Regions from separate parts of the Vibrio sp. QJM3NY_15 genome, predicted to be linked through region 1. Evidence: riboswitches for the same ligand, from Rfam matches in the RefSeq annotation. Region 1 holds a riboswitch; the other holds the start of a gene.
What was found. Region 1 has a riboswitch for cyclic di-GMP ahead of AC3CKG_RS10740 (TfoX/Sxy family DNA transformation protein). Riboswitches for the same ligand answer to the same signal wherever they lie in the genome.
Positions count from the first base shown of each region.

Region 2: another riboswitch for cyclic di-GMP. It lies ahead of gbpA (N-acetylglucosamine-binding protein GbpA); the one in region 1 lies ahead of AC3CKG_RS10740 (TfoX/Sxy family DNA transformation protein).

Region 1 is NZ_CM173517.1:2,404,551-2,415,368, forward strand. It holds gene mukB (chromosome partition protein MukB) at 1-738, opposite strand, end outside; gene mukE (chromosome partition protein MukE) at 735-1,535, opposite strand; gene mukF (chromosome partition protein MukF) at 1,516-2,853, opposite strand; gene cmoM (tRNA uridine 5-oxyacetic acid(34) methyltransferase CmoM) at 2,979-3,764, opposite strand; gene elyC (envelope biogenesis factor ElyC) at 3,880-4,734, shown strand; gene torR (two-component system response regulator TorR) at 4,903-5,616, opposite strand; gene torD (molecular chaperone TorD) at 5,905-6,552, shown strand; gene purR (HTH-type transcriptional repressor PurR) at 6,870-7,874, shown strand; cyclic di-GMP riboswitch class I at 8,045-8,130, shown strand; gene AC3CKG_RS10740 (TfoX/Sxy family DNA transformation protein) at 8,258-8,848, shown strand; gene AC3CKG_RS10745 (DUF3316 domain-containing protein) at 8,953-9,312, opposite strand; gene AC3CKG_RS10750 (TVP38/TMEM64 family protein) at 9,692-10,372, shown strand; gene AC3CKG_RS10755 (putative signal transducing protein) at 10,436-10,753, shown strand.
Region 2 is NZ_CM173518.1:152,043-162,860, reverse strand. It holds gene cyoE (heme o synthase) at 1-579, shown strand, start outside; partial or broken gene gbpA (N-acetylglucosamine-binding protein GbpA) at 734-2,201, opposite strand; cyclic di-GMP riboswitch class I at 2,275-2,364, opposite strand; gene AC3CKG_RS17190 (hypothetical protein) at 2,687-3,040, shown strand; gene AC3CKG_RS17185 (DUF3313 domain-containing protein) at 3,140-3,811, shown strand; gene AC3CKG_RS17180 (DUF3820 family protein) at 3,824-4,039, shown strand; gene aroG (3-deoxy-7-phosphoheptulonate synthase AroG) at 4,353-5,405, shown strand; gene AC3CKG_RS17170 (phosphohexomutase domain-containing protein) at 5,516-6,940, opposite strand; gene AC3CKG_RS17165 (mannose-1-phosphate guanylyltransferase/mannose-6-phosphate isomerase) at 6,956-8,491, opposite strand; gene AC3CKG_RS17160 (mechanosensitive ion channel family protein) at 8,546-9,661, opposite strand; gene AC3CKG_RS17155 (potassium channel family protein) at 9,848-10,504, shown strand; gene AC3CKG_RS17150 (TrkH family potassium uptake protein) at 10,538-10,818, shown strand, end outside.

The DNA.
Region 1 (10,818 bases):
AAGTGTCATGCGGTTTTCGCGAAGTGCTGATTCCATGTCTTGGAATGCTTTCTTCACACCACCATTTTGTGGCAGAAGGTAATCACGCAGTGAACGCGTAATTGCACTTGAGATACCACCATAAAGCGATGCTTCAATCAGACGGTAGAACTTAGAACGGTCGCTGCTGTTACGCAGTTTCTTCGGTACCACACCGTATTCAAACATCTGTGAGTGGTAATCAACAATCGAAGAGAAAGCTTTAAAGTTAGCGCCTTCGTATTGCGCTACCGCCGCTTTCACGTCATTCAACTGGCATACGCGAGCATGGCTGTCTGAAACGTTCTGAATCAAAACATCGGTTGGTTTCACATGGCTTGGGAGGCCTTGGATAACAAACGGTTTGATGTCTACTTTCTTATCACGACCCGCAACTTGCTGCAGTTTTACCGCAAACAGTAAGCGCTGGTTACGAGAGTTCACAACATCTAACGCGGCATAACACGCGCCAGGTTGAAGCTTACCGTAAAGACCTTTGTCACGAGAAGACTGTGAACTGCCGGCTTCCGTTGTATTACGGAAGTGCAGAAGGCTTTGGTCAGGAATTAACGCTGTGATGAATGCCGCCATTGTGGTCGACTTACCCGCACCGTTACCGCCAGAAAGCGTTGTAACCAATCCATCGATATCAAAAGTACGCGCAAAGAAGCCGTTCCAGTTGATCATGGTTAATGATTGATACTTACCTCTTTCAATCATGCATCACCTTCTACTTTGTTCTGTTCGCCAAGGTTTGATTCATCATCAAAGTCGGCTTGATCGTTAAAAATGTCTTGCTGACCGTTTTCGTCTACGTCTAGTTCTAATGCGGCTTCTGCCTGGTCTTCATTTAGCAAGCTGCCTTGGTTTGGCTCTTGTGTATGAACCACGGCTTCACCATCACGGATTAGACGTAACTGAGCTTCTTTCATGTCGTCGCCAACACGAACATCAGCACCAAAACGGAACACCGCTTCACTGATTCGGAATTTGCCCGTTTCACCAATCGCAATCAGCATGCCGATACGACGTAAACGACGTAAAGATGTGCGTACTTTTTCAAAGAGCTTTTCTTTATCCAAGTCAGAACCCGAAGCTCGGTTCGTCGCCAGTTTCATCAGTTTTTTCTCATCAGCTAGCGAAATCAGTTCATCAAATAGCTCATGATTAGTAAAAATACCTTCGTGGGCTAAACGCTCTGGGCTTAGGTACAAAAAACACAATACCTTGCCAACGAGCATATCGAGCTCAGACAAAACGCTTCGGCCAATCAAAGACGTTGAACGCGGACGCAGATAGAAGAAACCTTCAGGCGCTTTCACGAGTTCCGTGTTGTAGCGTTGGTAAAAATGCTGAAGTTCCACTTCGAAATCAGAAAGCAACGCGTGGTTGTCTAAATCTTCTGTTGAAACATGCTTACCTGAACGCAGCATGCTGTCTAGCGCAGGGAACAACGGGTTCGCTATCGCTTTTACCAGTTTCTCTGGCATGTAATCATCAGTACTTGTTAATGACATTTGCTTGTACCTTTGCACCGAAATCGTTGATTGCCTGCCAATCTGGCTGAATAGCCTGATAGTCAGACGCTGAGTAACCTAAGCGCACGGCTTGGTCGACAACAATTCTGGCTAAATCAAAATGGTGTGTGCGAGGGTGTGCTGCGAGGTAATCGCGTAGCACAAGACCAAGATCAATTGGCGCACCTTGCTGTTTGTGAGCTTTTAACATCTCTGCAATTCGGTCTGAAAGCAGATCGTTCACTTGCTCGAATTCTTCGTACTCTACGTCGATTGGTGCTTGCCCCATCACTTCGTCATCACGAAGCACCAAGGCTTCATCACGAAGATCGGTGAGCTTTTCAGCATCGGCATAAGTCAGTAGCCAAGGCGCATCAAAGTAGTCGGTAACCGACTGACGTAAGCGTTGGCTAAAGGCACGGTTTTTATCCATATCAATCGCGGTACGGATAAACTTATGCACGTGACGGTCATAACCGATCCATAAGTCGATCGCCTGTTGGCCCCAACTTGTGATTCGATCGAGTTTCATTTGCAAACCAAACAAGGTTTCGCCTACAAACTCGAGTTCATCGTCACCGTACACAATTTCTTGAATATCGAGGATCTGGGTTTGCAGTTCGTCACCGGCCGCTTGCAAGGTATCTTGCAATTCTTTTAGCGTGGCTGAGGTTTCCGATAGCAAAGACTCACAGTTATTGATCGCTTCTCGCCAATCTTTATTAAGCAGATCAGCGATTTGCTGTTTGACAGTTTGTTGCTGCTCGTCCATCACCCGCTGGTTTAAATCGATCTGATCGAAGATCTCACCCACTGAATATTTCAAAACGCCATAAACGTTCTTTTGCCAGTGGCCAGGTGTTCCGCCTTTTTGCGCAGCTTCAATGGCTTTAGCCATCTCATCAGCAACCATCGAGAGTTGAATCGACAGTTTTAACTTAGAGAATTGACGGTGACGTAAGTAATAATCTGAAATTCCGATCGCAAGTGGAGAAAGACGGTAAATACTTGCACCGTCGGTGATCTCACTAGTAAAACGACTGATCAGTTTTTGTTTAACCAACTCGTTGATAGCGTTGTTTGCACGGAATGCAGACGCTTCGCCGGTATCTTCAAACAGACGAGTGACAATGGTAAATGCATCGTGCAATTCACCTTCACCTAGCTCTTCATCGAACCTTTCATTGCTTAGCACTGCGATAGCAATCAAAAATGCTAAACGCTCTGGCGGCAAGTTTAATGAAAAGTCATGCTGCTTGACCCAGCCTACCAACTCATCAATTGGCTGCTCTTCGGCAGTTTGAGTCATTTCACTCATTGTGGTTCCTGTTACTGTTTTTCGTAATATCGAACATGTTAGATATTACGCCTATTTCTTTATGACGCGGGCTTCTTACGATTGCATAGCGCATGTTGTGGCTTCTTTTACCACATTCACCGCTGCTATTGCGCAGGTTTTTGAGCCCAAACGTGAATATAACGGCCTAGTGACAGATATGGCTCTTGGCGACATAGCTGTTTTTCTAGTTCCAATACATCTTCAAATTGGTAATCGCCCATGTACTCCATATTACCTATGTAGTCACTGAAGGAACGAATGCCTGATTTACCACAGATTTCTAGACCAGCGTCTTCTATCCATTGATAAACCTCTTCAGGCTTCAAGCCTTTTTGTGGTTGCAGCTTAAACCGTTTTCGATGTGGCATCCCATTCAATACATGAGGAATGTTGCCACAAATCACATTTTTCAGGACTAATCCGTGGTGGTTGTAAAACATTATCGAGGCAACGCCACCGGGTTTTACTTGTTCCAGTAATAAATCAAGCGCCTCTTTAGGATCTGCGAGCCATTCCATTACGGCATGAAACATCACAAAATCGACTTGGCCTTCAAGGTGTTCTGCCACTTTTTGTACCGGAGAATGAATAAACCGATACTGTTCTAACAAACCCGCTTCGTTGATACTTTCTTGTGCAAGCTTAAGCATCTCAGAAGAGAGATCACACAAAGAGACGTTATGCCCTAACGCCGCAATTTTTTGCGACATCTGTGCAAGACCGCCTCCGGCATCAAGAACATGCAGAGGCGAAGCTGAATGGTCAAATTTGCTCAAAGCTTGTTCTAAATCTTCCCATACGATGATCTGACGGATCTCTCCTTTGTCAGAGCCGTAAATATTTTTTGCAAATTTGTGGGCAATATCGTCGAAATTACGGTCTTCAGTCACGGCTACTTGAGTTATTATGTCCTATCGTGCCTGCTATTCTGTCACAGGAATTTCAGGAATAAAGAGGCGATGTCTCTTTTTACTACTAAGTGATGTTTTTTCGGACTATTCGGATATGTTTGAGCTGAAAAAAGTAGTGTCTTCGCTATTGATGCCACTGCCAGCAATGTTAATTCTCGCTTTTCTGGGTTTAGCCCTAGTGATGTTTACTACCAAAAGGAAGACTGGTTGCCTAATTACCCTTTCAGCCCTCTGTGGTATTTTCCTAATCGCTTTCCAACCAGTTTCTAGTCAACTTTTAATGCCAATGGAAAGGCAACACACTGCATTTTTACCCGTCGATGAAACCGTCGACTACGTAATGGTTCTCGGAAGTGGTCACGTCGTCGATGATCAAATACCACCCACATCTGAGCTTAGCCGCACAGGTTTAATGCGCTTAAGTGAAGGGATCCGCATTCTACGCCTCTACCCTGGTGCGAAACTTATTTTGTCTGGCTATGGGGCAGGCACTGAAGTAAGTAATGCAAGAATGATGGCTAAGGTCGCGCTAGCACTCGGTGTCGCAAAACCTGACATCATTCTGCTTGAAACCGCGAAAGATACGTGGGAAGAAGCTCGCCAAGCCGCTGCGTTCGTGAAAAACAAAAGAATGGTGCTCGTGACTTCAGCAAGCCACATGACTCGCGCACTGAATGAATTCAATGCCGCTGGTATGAAACCATTACCCGCTCCAACCAACTACCTTGCACAAGAAGGGATTGTTGAACCTTGGAATAAGTACATGCCAAAAGCACTCTATCTTGAACAAACAGAGCGTTACTGGCACGAAACGATGGGATTGGTTTGGCAGAGCCTACGTGATTGGCTAGACACAAGCAGCGACCCAGTTGAAGAACCGATTGTTCTTCCTGCTGCTTCTAGCTTAGTCGATGAAAACAGCGCAGCTTCTGCAGCGCAACCTCAATAAACTAAGCTAATCAGTAACTCTGCGAATGAGTAAAACTGAGTAACCTAGTAAGTTTCAGCTGTTCAATTCGTTAACGGTAAAAACCAAGTAATAAAAAGCCGAGGCATCAATGATACCTCGGCTTTTTTACGTTCAAATTTTGTTGCTGACTAGAACTCCCGAAGAGAATCAGTCACCAGCAAACATGTAACCTTCACCGTGAACCGTCACAAAGATTTGTGGGTTCTTAGGGTCAAACTCCATCTTCGCACGCATGCGACGGATTAACACGTCGATGGTTCGATCGTTTGGAGCATCCACTCGGTGGCTGATCATGTTCAAAATACGTTCACGACTTAACACTTGGTTAGGGTAAGACGAAAGCGCAACGAGCAGCTCATATTCTGCTTTAGTCAGCTTAACTGGCTCACCGTTTTTACTTAAAGCACGACGAGGGATATCAAACGTCCACTCACCAAAACGAACCACAGATTCGTCTTCAGCTTCAACTGCCGTACCAACCGCGGTTTTGCGAGCCGCAGCAATACGCCAAAGTAAGTTTTTAACTCGAACTAATAACTCGCGAAGTTCGAAGGGTTTAGTAACATAATCGTCTGCGCCCATTTCTAGGCCTACAATTTTGTCGATGCTATCCGTGCGTCCAGTAACTAAAATAATCCCAATGTCCGATTGACTGCGTAATTCGCGAGTTAGCATCAATCCATCTTCGCCTGGTAAGTTGATGTCTAGCATAATGAGATCAACGTTGTTTTCTTCCAACACGTTTCTCATCTGAGCGCCGCTTTCCGCTTCGCTCACTGTGTAACCTTCGTTCTGGAAATATCCAACCAGCTTACTTCGGGTTACCACATCATCTTCTACGACTAATACGTGATAGCTCATCTACACCACTTTTCTTATTTAATAGTTTCAGTAACCATTCTATTCATAACTAGTAACAATTCTAGTGGTACAGCAGATAAAAGCGAGAAACATGAATATTTTTTGATACAAGACAATCTAAAACCTTGCTATTTATCGTCCATCGCAATTCAATATAGGCATTACGACTAACGAGTCACTTTGCGTTTAGCAAATAACCTTGTTATTGAGCCTTGGTGTGCTTATACCCAAATGACTTCGCGATGCTTGGGTATATAAACATCACAAGACTAAATCAGGATCTATGAAATGAAAGATACGAAAGCATTCAACGAACAAAGAGCTGAAATCTATTGGTGGCTATCAAGCTTGTTCGCTAAAGAGCTCACACAAGAAGAACTCGACCACTACCACTCTGTTGAGATCCGTTCTTTCCTGACTGGTTTAGGCGAAAACGAAACACTCAAGCCTGCGATTGATAAACTGGTAGACGCATTGAACCGTCTACAAACACGTGAAGATGCCCAACTAGAGCTGTCTGCTGACTTTTGCGATCTATTTTTAAAGACAGATAAACATGGTGCTCTACCTTACGCTTCAATGTATATCGGCGAAACGGGTCTATTAAACGACAAGCCAGCTAAAGACATGGAAGAGATCATGGCTAAGCACAACTTGGTAGTTAACCAAGATCTGAAAGAGCCAGCAGACCACATTGCTATCGAACTTGATTTCCTTGGCAATCTCATCATCCGTTCAAATGACACTGAGCTTGAAGAAGAATTAGAAAAATCGTTCACTGTTCAACAGCAATTTATTGAACATCAAGTCCTTACTTGGGTACCAAAGTTCAACGTTAAATGTTGTGAGATCGATTCATTCGGTTTCTATGCATCTGTGGCAACTCTTCTCGTGGCCTTCTGTAATCTGGACACTCAGTATTTAGCGGGTGAATAAGATTCGCTGATGATTAAGTAAACAAATTCAATAGAATGTGACAATTCACCCAGATTTCTGGGTGAATTTTATTGCGAGTAATTTCTAGTCAGTCTAAAATTGTGACCGCAAACGATAAAATATGAAACATTCACGAAATGCTATGCTTATTTAAGTTCAGAGCATTTCGGTGTTAAGACAAGCCGCTCAATAGCGGTTTTTTGTTTTTTAGCACTTTAGTACCCCAAAGAGCCCTACAAATTTAAGCTCTTAGTTAGGTAGCTTAACGGCTACTTTATTCCGTACTTTGGGAAAGTAGCTTCTAATAGGATAAAACCATGGCCACTATAAAAGATGTCGCTCGCTTAGCAGGCGTATCAACTACCACCGTTTCTCACGTAATCAACAAAACACGTTTTGTTGCAGAAGCGACTCAAGAGAAAGTAAATAAAGCCGTAGACGAGTTAAACTACGCACCAAGTGCTGTAGCGCGTAGCTTGAAATGCAATTCAACACGCACTATCGGCATGCTAGTGACTCAATCAACAAACCTCTTCTTCTCTGAAGTAATCGATGGTGTTGAAAGCTACTGCTACCGTCAAGGTTACACTTTGATTCTGTGTAACACGGGTGGTATCTATGAGAAGCAACGTGACTACATTCGAATGCTTGCAGAAAAACGTGTAGATGGCATCTTGGTTATGTGTTCTGACTTAACAGAAGAACTTCGTGGCATGTTAGATCGCCATGCTGATATCCCAAAAGTTGTCATGGATTGGGGCCCAGAAACCTCTCAGGCTGATAAGATCATCGACAACTCTGAAGAAGGCGGCTATCTAGCAACCAAGTACTTGCTAGAACGTGGTCACACAAAGATTGCTTGTTTAAGTGGCCACTTAGACAAAGCAGCATGTGTAGAACGCATCGCGGGTTACAAACGCGCACTCAATGAAGCGAAGGTGGCAACCGACGAAAAGCTCATCATTGAAGGTAACTTTGAGTGTGATACCGCTGTACTTGCGGCTGATAAAATTGCTCAGATGGAAGATCGCCCTACCGCAGTGTTCTGTTTTAACGACACAATGGCACTTGGCCTAATGAGTCGCCTGCAGCAGCAAGGTATTCGTATTCCTGAAGATATTTCGGTTATCGGTTACGACAACATTGAACTTGCGGAATACTTCTCTCCACCATTGACGACGGTTCACCAACCTAAGCGTCGTGTTGGTAAAAATGCATTCGAAATTTTGTTGGAACGCATTAAAGATAAAGATCATGAAAAACGTGTCTTCGAAATGCACCCAGAAATTGTTGAGCGAAGCACGGTTAAAACGTTAAATTAATTGATAAATCGAGTTTAATTTCATTAAGCGCACCTTTGAGTGCGCTTTTTTTATAAGCAGATAAAATAAACCCAGTTGCATAACACCAAGATCATTAATTGAAGCAATATCACATTTTGAAATATCAGGTGTGAGCCTCATTCAACAAAAACTTTATTCTATTCAGTCAGTCACGCACAGGGCAAACCACTCGAAAGAGTGAGACGCAAAGCTTCCGGCCTAAACCACTCGTTGGTATGGTAGCGGGGTTACCGATGGCAAAATGCGGTAATTACTAACAATTTAGTAATTTACGGCTTATTGACAATTTAATTGCAACATTTTGCTAATCTCTCGGACCTGCTTATTTGGTGGCGTAGTTCAAATACACCGAGATAGATAACATGGATAAACCGATACTAAAGGACTCAATGAAATTATTTGAGCCCCTAGGAAAAATAAAGTCACGCTCAATGTTTGGTGGATTCGGGCTTTTTGCTGATGACACGATGTTTGCTCTGGTTGTTAACGACCAGTTGCACATAAGAGCGGACAAAGACACAACAAAGCAATTCGAGCAACAAGGGTTTCGACCATACGTCTACAAAAAACGTGGTTTCCCTGTCGTCACAAAGTATTTCGCATTGCCGGAAGGCTTGTGGCAAGACCAAGAAAAAATCTTGCAGCTTGCTACGACGTCTTTGGGGTTTGCTAAAGAAGAGAAAGCTGAGCAATCTTCTGCTAAGCCAACTCGATTAAAGGACCTCCCTAACCTTCGACTCGCTACCGAGCGTATGTTAAAAAAGGCCGGGATCGATTCTGTAGAATGTTTATATGAATCTGGCTCTGTAAACGCATTTAACGCCATCAAGGAATCACATGCTTCCTCTGTCAGCATTGAGCTGCTTTGGGCGCTAGAAGGTGCGATCAATGGTACTCATTGGTCTGTTATACCGCAGCAACGTCGTGAAGAGCTTATCAGTCGCGTCAATTAATATTGTCAGTTCAAACTATCTACATAACTAAGCCGCATTCTTGCGGCTTTTTTTATACAAAAAAAGTAGCTCTCCTTTAAGCTAGAGAGCTAGCACTGGACTGGCTAAAAAGATGGACGGTAATAATATTTGTAATCAACTTTTACCATGGGTACAAAATTGATGGTTCCTGAAGAATCCATAATCTCTTTGACTTTAATAGAACCATTCTTGATTTCAAAAGATCTCACGTCTACCTTTTCAGAAGCTTGAGGAAGAATGCGACTAAGCTCAAAAGATTCTTTAGTATTCAAATCTTGCCATATTTTCTTTCCGTCTTCATAGGCTTGGTTTTCAGTAGATACTGTTTCACCTTTGAATATTTTTGACTCAGCGGCAACCCGGTGGTAAACACCAGCACCTGTTGCTTGAAAAGAGATAAGACCTGCAGTCGCAATAACAGTAATCAATGATAAAAATTTCATAGCTAACTCCTTAGTTTTATGCCTGAATCATTATCGGAACAACCTTTACGTCTCGATTGTTACGTATATAGAACGTACCAAGACCAAATGTATTTCAAATTCCTGTCACTTTTTATAGCCTTAAAATTTATTAAATAGAATTTGTTCAAGCAAAACAACCTCCTACCTTAGAAAGAAAAACACATCAGATCTAACATGTGTTTAACGTCGAACCTATCTGTCATCGGCCCATTCAAGGTGAAGTAGTCAGATGTATTTATAAAAATGGTCAGCAATCAAAAGCAAACTGACAGTTTTTTTATATCTGTTGAAAGTTAATCTATGCTTTGCCTGTCTATCTATACTAATTGTATGCATTGAAAAATTAGAGGAAGTATCAATGAGTAATAAAATGATATTGGGTATCGTATTGGTCGTAACCATCATCCTGTTAGGCGTCAATTTCGGCCAATACCTAACACTTGAGAATGCGAAAGCTCAACAAGCTGTTTTGAATGACTACATCGAGAGCAATTTTATTGCTGCTGCTGCGATTTACTTCGTCGCCTATGTCATGATTACGGCTTTCTCAATTCCAGGCGCTGCGGTTGTTACGCTGTTAGGCGCTGCCTTGTTTGGTTTCTGGAACAGTTTACTGCTGGTATCTTTTGCAAGTGCTATTGGTGCAACCCTCGCCTTCTTAAGTAGCCGTTACCTGTTACGTGACTGGATCCAAACTAAGTTTGGTGACAAGTTAGCAACCATTAACAAGGGCGTTGAAAAAGACGGGGCATTTTACTTATTCTCTCTACGTCTGATTCCTGTCTTCCCATTTTTCCTTATCAACCTGTTAATGGGGTTAACCCCAATGTCGGTAACTCGTTACTACATCACAAGCCAAATAGGGATGTTGCCAGGTACTGCGGTTTTCTTGAATGCTGGTACTCAACTCGCAGAAATTGATTCACTTTCGGGTATCGTATCTCCTTCAGTACTATTGTCATTTGCCTTGTTGGGGGTATTCCCAATTATTGCTAAATGGTTGATGAGTAAGTTTCGCTCAGCACCTGTGGCTGACTAACGTGTATAGCGGAATAACGTATATAGCTGACTAAAAGCCAAAGCCGAATAAGGTTCTATTTCAATGAAAATCTTCAGTGCATCGAATCCTACAGAAGCCCATATCATCTGTGGATTGTTAGAAAGTGAGAATATTGCGTGTGAAGTCCGTGGTGAGGGCTTGTTCGGTTTGAAAGGGGAAATCCCATTCACTGAGGAAACTGACCCTTACGTATGGTTATATGAGCCAGAATTAGCCAGTAAAGCCCGTAAGATAGTCAATGACTACCAAAAACAGCAAGATTCGATCATCTATGAAGAGTGGCGTTGCGGTGAGTGCCATGAAGTCAATGAAGCGCAATTCGGTTCTTGTTGGCAATGTGGTGCTGCTTCTCCAGAGTAAGCGTCCAAGTAACAAACCATCGATACTCCTCCCTTAAAATAAAAACGGGAAGCTAATATTAGCTT
Region 2 (10,818 bases), on a different replicon from region 1:
GGTTTGCTTGGCTTTGTCACATTAGTGGTGTGGGTTAATCAACTCACTGCTTGGTTAACCTTTGCGAGCTTATTAGGCTATGCGGTGATTTATACTATGTACTTGAAGCGGGCTACGCCGCAAAACATCGTGATTGCAGGGATCGCAGGTGCGATGCCGCCGTTATTGGGCTGGACGGCGGTCACCAATGAACTGCATTCAAACGCTTGGTTGTTGGTGATGATCATCTTTATCTGGACGCCTCCGCATTTTTGGGCGTTGGCGATTCATCGTCGTGACGAATATGCCAAGGTGAACATCCCGATGTTGCCTGTGACCCATGGTATTGCCTATACCAAAACATCGATTCTGCTCTATACCTTGCTGCTAAGCATCGTATGTATATTGCCGGTGTTGGTTGGTATGAGTAGCTGGATATATTTGAGCGCTTCTTTGGTGCTAAACGGCGGGTTTGTATATCACGCTTGGGTACTTAAATATCGTGATGAGCCTAATATGGCGATGAAGACTTTTAAATTCTCCATTTATCATCTCATGATCTTGTTTGTCGCTTTGCTGGCGGACCACTATCTACTTTGATAGCTGATATTTCTACTTTGATAGCTGATATTTCTACTTTGATAACTGGTGTTTCTACTTATACTGAATAAAAAAACGGATGCTCTAGGCATCCGTTTTTTGTTTTGCTGATTACTAGCACGTACCTACTAGAAAGTAAGTGACTGGCTAGTAATTAGTCCACTTTGTTCCAAGCATCTTGCCAGTGTGAACCAACACCTGGTTCGTATTGAGTTGCTGTTGGAGTCCATTGAACACAGTAACCAGAGTATGGGAACTCTTTACACTGATAAACGCCACCATCGCTGCTCAGTACTTTCGTACCTGCTGTGTAAGACTCAATGCTCTCAGGAAATACGAAGTCGTAATCGCCAGCGGGTGGCGGTGTTTGCTCGTCCATTAGGTGGAAATCAAGCGTGTTTTGATCCACTAAGTTACCTTGGTCATCTTTAGTCACAACCACAAGCATGTGGTGGCCAGCCTCCGATTTAGACAGAGTGAGTTGAACATCTTCAACTTGTCCGTCTGCCAGTTCTGATTTTTGAGAAGCGAGTGCTTCGCGGTGATGGTTGTACACCGTCAGTTCTGCTTGAACATCGCCAGTTGCTTCTAAAGTTAGATCAAGCTGTGTTGGCTGGTTTTCATCAATAATGTACTCAGATTCTAGGCCTGTCACTGCTAGCTCATGCTCGGGCTCTGGAGTATCAATCTTGTAACCGATCTCGACGCTCTTAAAGCCTGAACCGGCTTTTAGGTAAACAGGGTTCGTGCCGTACACGGGTGCAAAATCGCCTTGGTCGTTCAGCTGACCTGCTTTGATTTGCGCTTGTTCTTTGTTGATCTTAGAGGCAAGCGCGTAAGACCAGTTATTTGCTTTGCCTTGCTCGTTGCTCTCAATGACGAGCTCTGTGCTGTATGAAGCCGTTCTCACCCGATTGATCGAAGACACGAGTGTAGACAGCATCACCAACGTTTAGATCTTGAGTTGGGTTGATTTGACCGCCTTGATCCCAATCAGGAATGATAGGGCCGTCGCCATCAAATTTCACATCGATAACGTTGTAGAAAGCCATCGCAGTATCACCTACGTCCCATACAGCAAGGATCACTTGATAACCTTCGCGCTCTGGAACATTACACAAGTGGCTTACTTGCATAGGTGGTTGTTGCCCATTGCCTTCAACAACACAGAATGGTGTTAAGTCAAAAGAGCTGCGCGCCAAAGGCTGGTTTGGGTTCCAGTCTGGTTGAGTAATGTAGTATTTCCAGTCGTTAGTCACGTGGTTGGCAGTGAACGTCCACTCAAAATATTGAGAGCCCGACTTGATAGGACGTTTAACCCAGCGATCTGCAGTCTGCTCGTCTAGCGCTGCCGCTAAAGATGATTGCGCACTGGCGATTTTTCCATCGGCAGGGCCGACTTCAGGGAAGCCTTCAGGGCCTTCTACACTTTGTGGCTCGTATTGGATACCACCACAGTTGGTGTTTTTCTCTTGTGTATCACTCGCTGGGAATTTACATAGCGCGACACGGCTTTCTGCTACGCCATTATCGTATGCCGAAACATAACCGTGACCGAAGCTTGCACCGCTTACGCTAAGTAGCGATAGCGCGATGAGTGATTTTTTTGGGAGTTGTTTCATTATTTGTCCTTACTGTATTTGGCCGACAAAAAAAGAGAACACTCGGGCATGCATTGACACTTAAATCCTATTAAGTGGCGGCCCCGCTATCATAGACAGAATATTTGTCGACAGACCGGTGGCTTTGCGTCCTATTCTTTCAAATAGTTTGCCAGAAGTGCGTTTAAGCAAGCGGAATGTAGCCAACCCGTTTTATAAATGCGAATCAATCGATTGAAATGTGGAATGCTAATCTCGAACTTTTAATTCTTAATACAAATTAACTTGCTATATGTTTAGTTCGTTAACGTATAAATTATTGATATAAATGAAGAAAGTATTTGCTCTAATCGTTTTTGTGAATGATTTTGGTGATTGTGTTTCGTTCTATACAACAATTGCGCGCATATCAAAACCAAACCTTTGGTTTCCACTAACCAAACCCTGACACGCCATGTATGAAAAGCCGGACAATTGATTGGTATAAGTTATATAAAGGAAGCAGTATGGAATTCACAGAACAAGATAGAGACGCGCTGTATCAAACTTGGATGTCACAAAAATCGAGAATGCGAATTACGCAGATGGAGTTTTCAAAAAAGCTAGGAATGAACCAGCTTGATTTCTCTAGAGTGTTGAGAGGCGAGACACCATTAACGATGTCTTTTATTAGCCACTTTTGTCGTTTACTTCATTTAGAACCTAGGAATGTGTTCCCTTCACTCAAAGAAGGCAACCAATCTGGGCCTAAAGTGGTGTATTTGAAAAGCCGAATGAGTGTGGATGGCGAGATCCAAAATGCTTACATTGAAGGTAATCAAGTGATTGTCGAGTATGCACACACTGTGCAACATGACTAATTTTAGAGATAGCTCTGAGTTTTAACCCCTTTTTCTACAATCTTTTCACATAGGGTATGGCATACTTGTTTGGATTCATAAATTTAACCGAAGTGCGCTATGACACCTTTAAAACTTCTCTTGCTTGTTGCAACCAGCATCTTTTTGTTTGGTTGTGCAGGCGGCCCAATTAAAACCGCAACCAAATTCACCAGCTATGAAGATTTTAGCGTCGGACCTGATGGAGGCGTCGATCTTGTATGGGCGAGGATAGGGTTACGTGATTCACAGCGCCTGAAAGCCAAACTCGATGAGTACGACTCTGTGGTGATCGACCAAATTTTTGTACTGGCAAAAGAAGGATCGTTAGAGCAGGAAGACATTCAGGAGCTCACTGATCACATGGTTGCGCGTTTGGAAGAGAAAATATCGCCCCATAAAACGATTGTCGATGAGCCTACCGGGAATACGCTGCGCCTAAGCATTGCCTTGAGTAACGTTGAAACCCCCAACCCCATCTTAGCTGTGACCAGTAGTGTACTGCCGTTTGGTCTTGCGATGTCTACCATATCTAAGGTCACGACCGGAGAGCACACCAATGTGGGAAGCGCCAGCGTTGAGCTCTTGGTAAGTGATGCTCAAGAGGGTACACCATTGTTTGCAGCCATTGACCGTGAAGCAGGCAATAAAGATTTCTCGACAATGATTGATTCACTAGATGATGCCAAAGATGCAATCAACTATTGGGTTGAGCGTTTAGGTGATACTCTACAAAGAATAGAAAAAGCCTAGAAAGAGCCTGTAATGCTAGAGAAACAGAACCTGATTAAACTTGCTAGAATGCAAATGCCATTTGGTAAATACGCTGGTCGTATATTGATCGATCTGCCGGAGGAATACTTACTGTGGTTCGATAAAAAAGGTTTTCCCTCTGGTGAGTTAGGTGACTTACTCAAGCTGTGTTTGGCATTAAAAATTGAAGGGCTTGATAGCGTTGTCAAGCCATTGAAAAGAATGTAATTAGTTAAAAGCTCACGTTAATCACGTGAGCTTTTTTATTTTCAAGTTCTGCATAATTTTACATGTACGGTGACGCTTGAAGTATAACCGTTCTTAACCTGTCATAAATTACGCAATCGATAGCGTGTAAATAATGGTATACAGGGTGTTTTAAATATAAAACACAAAAAAAATTGCGTTTATTTTCAATTAGTGATTGAAACTAGAGTTTTTACTAGTTAAGTTACAGGGAACAAGAAGATTAGTGCTGATAGAAAGTTACGTGAGACAACGTACATTCAGCTCAAGGATAGAAAAAAGGAAGAAGTAAGCAATGTTCCAGACTGATGATGTAAGAATTAACAAAGTAAAAGAGTTATTACCACCTGTTGCTGTTTTAGAAAAGTTTCCAGCGACAGAAGTTGCTTCTTCTACAACCTTTGAAAGCCGCAAAGCGATCCACAATATTCTAGAAGAAAGCGACGACCGCTTGCTTGTTATTGTTGGCCCATGTTCTATTCATGACACAGAAGCTGCGCTTGAGTATGGTAAACGTTTGAAAGTGCTACGCGACGAACTAGGCGATAACCTAGAAATCGTAATGCGTGTTTACTTTGAAAAGCCACGTACAACTGTTGGTTGGAAAGGCCTAATCAATGACCCGTACATGAACGATACGTTCAAGCTAAATGATGGTCTTCGTCTTGGACGTAAGCTATTGCTTGACCTAACTGATATGGGAATGCCTACGGCAAGTGAATTCCTAGATATGATCACACCTCAATACGTAGCAGATCTAATCAGCTGGGGTGCAATCGGCGCGCGTACTACTGAATCTCAAGTTCACCGTGAATTGGCTTCTGGCTTATCTTGCCCAGTTGGCTTTAAGAATGGTACTGATGGCAACATCAAGATCGCAACAGACGCTATTCGTTCGGCAAGTGCTTCGCACCACTTCTTATCTGTAACTAAGTACGGACACTCAGCAATTATTGAAACAGTGGGTAACCCTGACTGTCATATCATTTTACGTGGCGGTAAAGAGCCAAACTACAGCGCTGAGCATGTAGGTAAAATCAAAGAAGAACTAGCAGCGTCAGGCCTTCCACAAAAGGTAATGATTGATTTCAGCCACGCAAACAGCTCTAAGCAGTTTAAGCGTCAAATGAACGTATCTGATGACGTTAGTGCTCAAATCTCAGGCGGTGATAAAGCTATCTTTGGTGTGATGATTGAATCTCACCTTGTTGAAGGTCGCCAAGATCTTGTTGATGGTAAAGCTGCAACTTACGGCCAATCTGTTACTGATGCATGTATTGGTTGGGAAGATACTGAAACAGTACTTCGCCAGTTGGCAGACGCTGTTGAAGCTCGCCGCAACAAATAGACTAATTACAGTCAGCGACTAAGCGACTGAAAATTCAAAGCCCTTATTAGCCGTTGCTAGTAAGGGCTTTTTTGTGGCTCTTAGTCGTAAACGGAAAGTACCTTGTACTCTTAAATGAGAAAAGACAGTAACTCGTCGACTTTGAGTGACAGCAAAGCTCTATCTTGCTTGGTTTCCACGTTGAGACGTATCAGTGGCTCTGTATTGGACTTTCTTAAGTTGAAGCGCCATGTGCCCATATTCATGCTGAGCCCGTCTGTGTGATCGATCTCAACGGCGTTATCTTGATAGTGCGACAACACATATGCCATGACTTGTTCTGGGTCGGAAACTTTACGATTGATCTCTCCCGAAGAAGGGAATCTACCCATACTCGAACTGGTCAATTGATGAAGAGATTGTTGAGTCTCGCAGATTAGTTCAATCACTAAGAGCCAAGGAATCATTCCTGAATCGCAATACCCAAAATCACGAAAATAATGGTGCGCACTCATTTCACCACCGTACACCGCGTTTAACTCTCGCATCTTCTCTTTGATGAGCGCATGCCCAGCTTTGACCGCAATAGCCTTCCCACCAAGCTTGTTGGCGACTTCAATCGTGTTCCATGTCATACGCATATCGTGCAATACGGTTGCATCCGTTTCTTTTAGCAAGAAAGCTTCAGCGAGCAAACCAACAATATAGTAACCCTCAATGTAATTGCCTTTTTCGTCAAAGAAAAAACAACGGTCGAAATCGCCATCCCACGCAATACCTAGATCGGCGGAATGCTCTAAGACTGCATTTCGAGTTGCTACTTGGTTCTCTTTAATCAATGGGTTTGGGATGCCATTAGGAAATTTTCCGTCAGGGGCATGGTGTACCTTGATGAAGGTGGCAGGAACATTGAGTTTGTTGAAACGCTCCTCTAAAGCATCGATAACATGTCCTGCAACCCCGTTTCCTGCGTTAACCACCACCTTCATCGGTGATAGTTTGGATGGATTTATATAAGTGAGCAGGTGATCTACGTAAGGGGCGAGAATGCTGGTCGATCGACTAGAGTGATTTGGTTGTACATGACCGACAGATAAATCACTGTTCACCTCTTGATTCAATACTTTAATGCGTAGTTTGATTTCATCTAAACCACTGTTTTTACTTATCGGGCTAGCGTCCAAACCAACTAATTTCATTCCGTTGTAATTGATTGGGTTATGGCTTGCCGTAATTTGGATTCCGCCAATGGCGTTAAGGTGGCGAGTCGCAAAGTAGACCTCTTCAGTGCCAGTCATACCTAGGTCGATGACTGCTATCCCAGACTCGATTAAGCCTTTGGTTATGGCTTCTTGTAATGAAAGAGACGTCTCTCGGTTATCACGACCAATCACTACATGAGCCAAGCCATCGAATGGGGCTTCAGGTGTCGTAGATAGGACGTATTCTCCAAATGCCTTGCCGAGCAGGTAGGCAAAGTGGCCATTGATTTGGCCACCAATGATGCCGCGAATATCGTTGTTCTTAAAGCAGCTAAGGTCTAATGTTGGTTTCACTTGATTGTCGCCGCTTTATTTCGATTTGTTTTTTTGAGATGAATCAGCTTGTTGGTTTCGAACATCTCGCCCATAGCTGTCTTGATATCGAATGATATCGTCTTCACTTAAATGACTACCGGTTTGTACTTCGATCATTTCGAGAGGTGAGTCTCCAGGGTTCTCTAGGCTGTGGATGTGACCTAGCGGAATGTAAGTGGATTGATCTTCTTCGACGAGATACGTTTTCTCATCGTTGGTTACTTTCGCAGTACCTGCCACTACAACCCAATGTTCCGCTCTATGGTGATGCATTTGCAACGAAAGCCTATGGCCAGCGTTGACTGTAATGCGCTTCACTTTGTCACGCTTACCTAGATCGATCACATCGTATTTACCCCAAGGCCTAAAGACCTCGCGATGATGTACATGCTCCGTTCGTTCAGCCTGATTCAGTTGGCTAACAATTGACTTAACACCCTGAACTTTGTCTTTGTTTGCAACCAATATTGCATCTTTGGTTTCGACAATAATGAGGTTTTCGACACCTACCGTCGCGACAAGCTTATTCTCCGCATGAATGTAGTTGTGTTGAGAGTCGACGATTAACACATCGCCTTCAATGACGTTGTTGTGCTCATCCTTATCACTAACATCCCAGATAGCAGACCATGAGCCAATATCATTCCAACCAACATCCATCGGGATCACTGCGGCGTGTGAGGTCTTTTCCATCACGGCATAATCGATAGAGTCACTTGGGCTATTTTTGAATGCTTCTGCGTCGATACGAATAAAGTCGAGGTCGGTATTTTGCTTTGAAAGAGCTAACTGACAAGCCGCTAATATTTCTGGGTGGTGTTGAGAGAGTTCTTCAAGGTAGCGGGATGCTTTAAACATGAACATGCCACTGTTCCATAAGTATTGTTCTGAACGTATGTATTCTTCCGCAGTTGTTTTATTAGGCTTTTCAACGAAGCAATCAATGGCATAGGCGTGATGGAGTGATTGCTTTGTAATACGTGAGTCAGCTTGAACGAGAGGGGAAAGAGGTTCTCCCTGCTTGATATAACCGTAGCCTGTTTCTGGCGCATTAGGGGTTATTCCAAATGTTACCAGTTTGCCTTGCTCCGCGTAATTAACGCCACGACTGATCACTTGTTGGAATTCAGAGGTGTTAGCGATGTGATGATCAGCAGCCAGTACTAATAAGATCGGGTCTGATGCATCCTGCGCATTATTGGTTGATTTAGCTAAGGCTTGTAATGCCGCTAATGCGATGGCTGGAGCCGTGTTTCGACCGACGGGCTCTAGCAGAATACCACTATGTTGGATGTTAGCCGATCGAGCTTGTTCCGCGGCAATAAAGCGGTGTTCTTCATTACAGATAATGAATGGAGCAGCGCACTTGCTATCCGTTAGATAGTCCTCAAGACCTTGCAAGCGTTGAAGCGTTTGCTGAAGCATTGATTGTTCGCCAGCAATGTTGAGGAATTGCTTAGGGTAGAGCTCGCGAGACAATGGCCAGAGGCGGCTTCCGGAGCCGCCAGCTAGAATGACAGGTAAAATCATAAAGTGGTAATTAGGCGTAAAGGGTTACTAACACCATGTTACCACGCTTATGGCTTATCGATGAGCTTCAGGGCTCGAATTCATTACACCTTGAGAATCGTTGATGTCTTGCGCTTCAATCTTGAGTGTTTGTGTTGGGAAGGCGATATCAGCATTGTGCTTATGAATAATCGCTAACACCTGCAATAAAACATCTTGTTTCACTTCGTGGTATCTCACCCAATTAACCGTCTTGGTGAAGGTGTAGATAAAGAAGTTGAGCGTTGATGGCCCGAACTTATCAAAGTTAACAATCAAGGTTTGCTTGGCATCAATATCTGGGTGCGTTTCGAGCATAGTTTTTACGTCATCCACAATCAGAGCAAGCTTATTTGCGTCTTGATAGCGAAGCCCAAACGTTTCATTGATTCTGCGGTTCAACATTCTTGATGGGTTCTCCACCACAATGTTACTGAACACAGAATTAGGTACGTACAAAGGGCGCTTATCAAAGGTGCGAATGATGGTCATGCGCCAGCCAATACGTTCTACTGTGCCTTCGATTTGGCGATCGGGTGAGCGTATCCAATCGCCAACTTTAAACGGGCGGTCGAAGTAAATCATCATTCCGCCAAAGAAATTCGACAGTAAATCTTTAGCTGCCAAACCGACGATCAAGCCACCCACACCACCAAAGGTGAGTAAGCCGGAAAGGCTGAGCCCAAACGCTTGCATGATGGTCAGTCCGCCCATAACCATAAAGAACAAGCGAGCGACTTTCGCGATAGCTTGAACGGTGGTTTCGTCCCTGGTCTTCTGTTCTAAGACATACGCTTCAGAGTTGCTGATCATTCGCAACGTGAACCAAACAAAAGTACAGATGATCAGTATGTGCTTAAGCGTTTTTAGCCAGTTGATTTCATTGCCAAACTGGCCTTGAAGGATCAGGCCGATAGACACAGTAGCAGGCCAACACCAAAGTAACGTGCTGACAGGCGTTTTTAGAGCCTCTAGCAGTAGGTCGTCCCAGTGGAATGGAGTTTTCTGAACCAGAATTTCTAAGCGATTATGGATAATTCGCCAAGCTACCCAAGCGAGAAAACTCGCAATAGTGATGAATAGGACGCTGTTTGCCCAATCACTATGGCTCTGGTTGATGTAGGTTTGTACTTGGGTTATGAATTCATTCATTGTGTGTGCTGCCGCAGAAATTATGAATTGGAAATTAGCAGAAACTCGAGTTGTTCTCTACCTTTATAAATCAAGCGATTATGACAATAGTATAACCTTATTCTTGCAGAACTAACTTTTTTTGAGATAGAAACTAATGTAGGTTTGACTATCCCGTGTAATTAAAATTTCTAAACAGGATTTCAAATGAGCGACAAACAATATGCAGTTATCGGTTTAGGGCGATTTGGTCTGTCTGTTTGCAAAGAGCTGCAAAGTTCAGGGGCACAGGTACTGGCCGTCGATATTGATGAAGATCGGGTGAAAGAAGCAGCGGCTTTTGTTTCACAAGCGATTGTTGCGAACTGCACGAGCGAAGAGACGGTGAAAGAGTTAAGACTCGATGATTACGATATGGTGATGGTATCGATAGGCTCTGACGTTAACTCAAGCATTCTAACGACTTTGGTGGTGAAAGAATCTGGAGCAAAAGCAGTTTGGGTTAAGGCGAATGATAAGTTCCACGGCAAGATCCTCTCTAAGATTGGTGCTGACCATATCATCATGCCGGAGCGAGATATGGGTATTCGTGTTGCTCGTAAGATGCTGGACAGACGCGTTCTCGAATTTATCGACCTTGGCAGTGGCTTAGCGATGACAGAAATCGTTATTGGCTCAAAGTTTTTAGGTAAGCAACTTCGCGACCTAAAGCTGTGCAAAGAGGTAGGGGTTGAAGTACTTGGCTTCAAGCGCGGCCCGAATCTAACCAAAGCACCTGAGCTTGATGTCAGTTTAGAAATCGGTGATGTGGTGATCATCGCTGGGCCGAAAGAGACCTTGTCTAGAAAGCTACGCAATTGGTAACTGGTAATAAGTAATTGGTAATAAGGTAACCGTATGAATTCGTTGAAACGAAAAGGTACTTTCTACACGCTCAAGACAGATAAAAAGCCGCGTAAAGGCTCAGAGCCAAAGATTATCCTTACGAGTTTCTTAGGTGTTCTTATCCCTTCTGCAATCTTGTTGACGCTGCCAGTCTTTTCTGTAACCGGACTTAGTTTTACAGATGCGCTGTTTACTGCCACATCCGCAATCAGTGTGACAGGCTTGGGTGTTGTCGATACGGGTGAACATTTCACTCTGGCGGGCAAAATACTGCTGATGTTTTTGATGCAAGT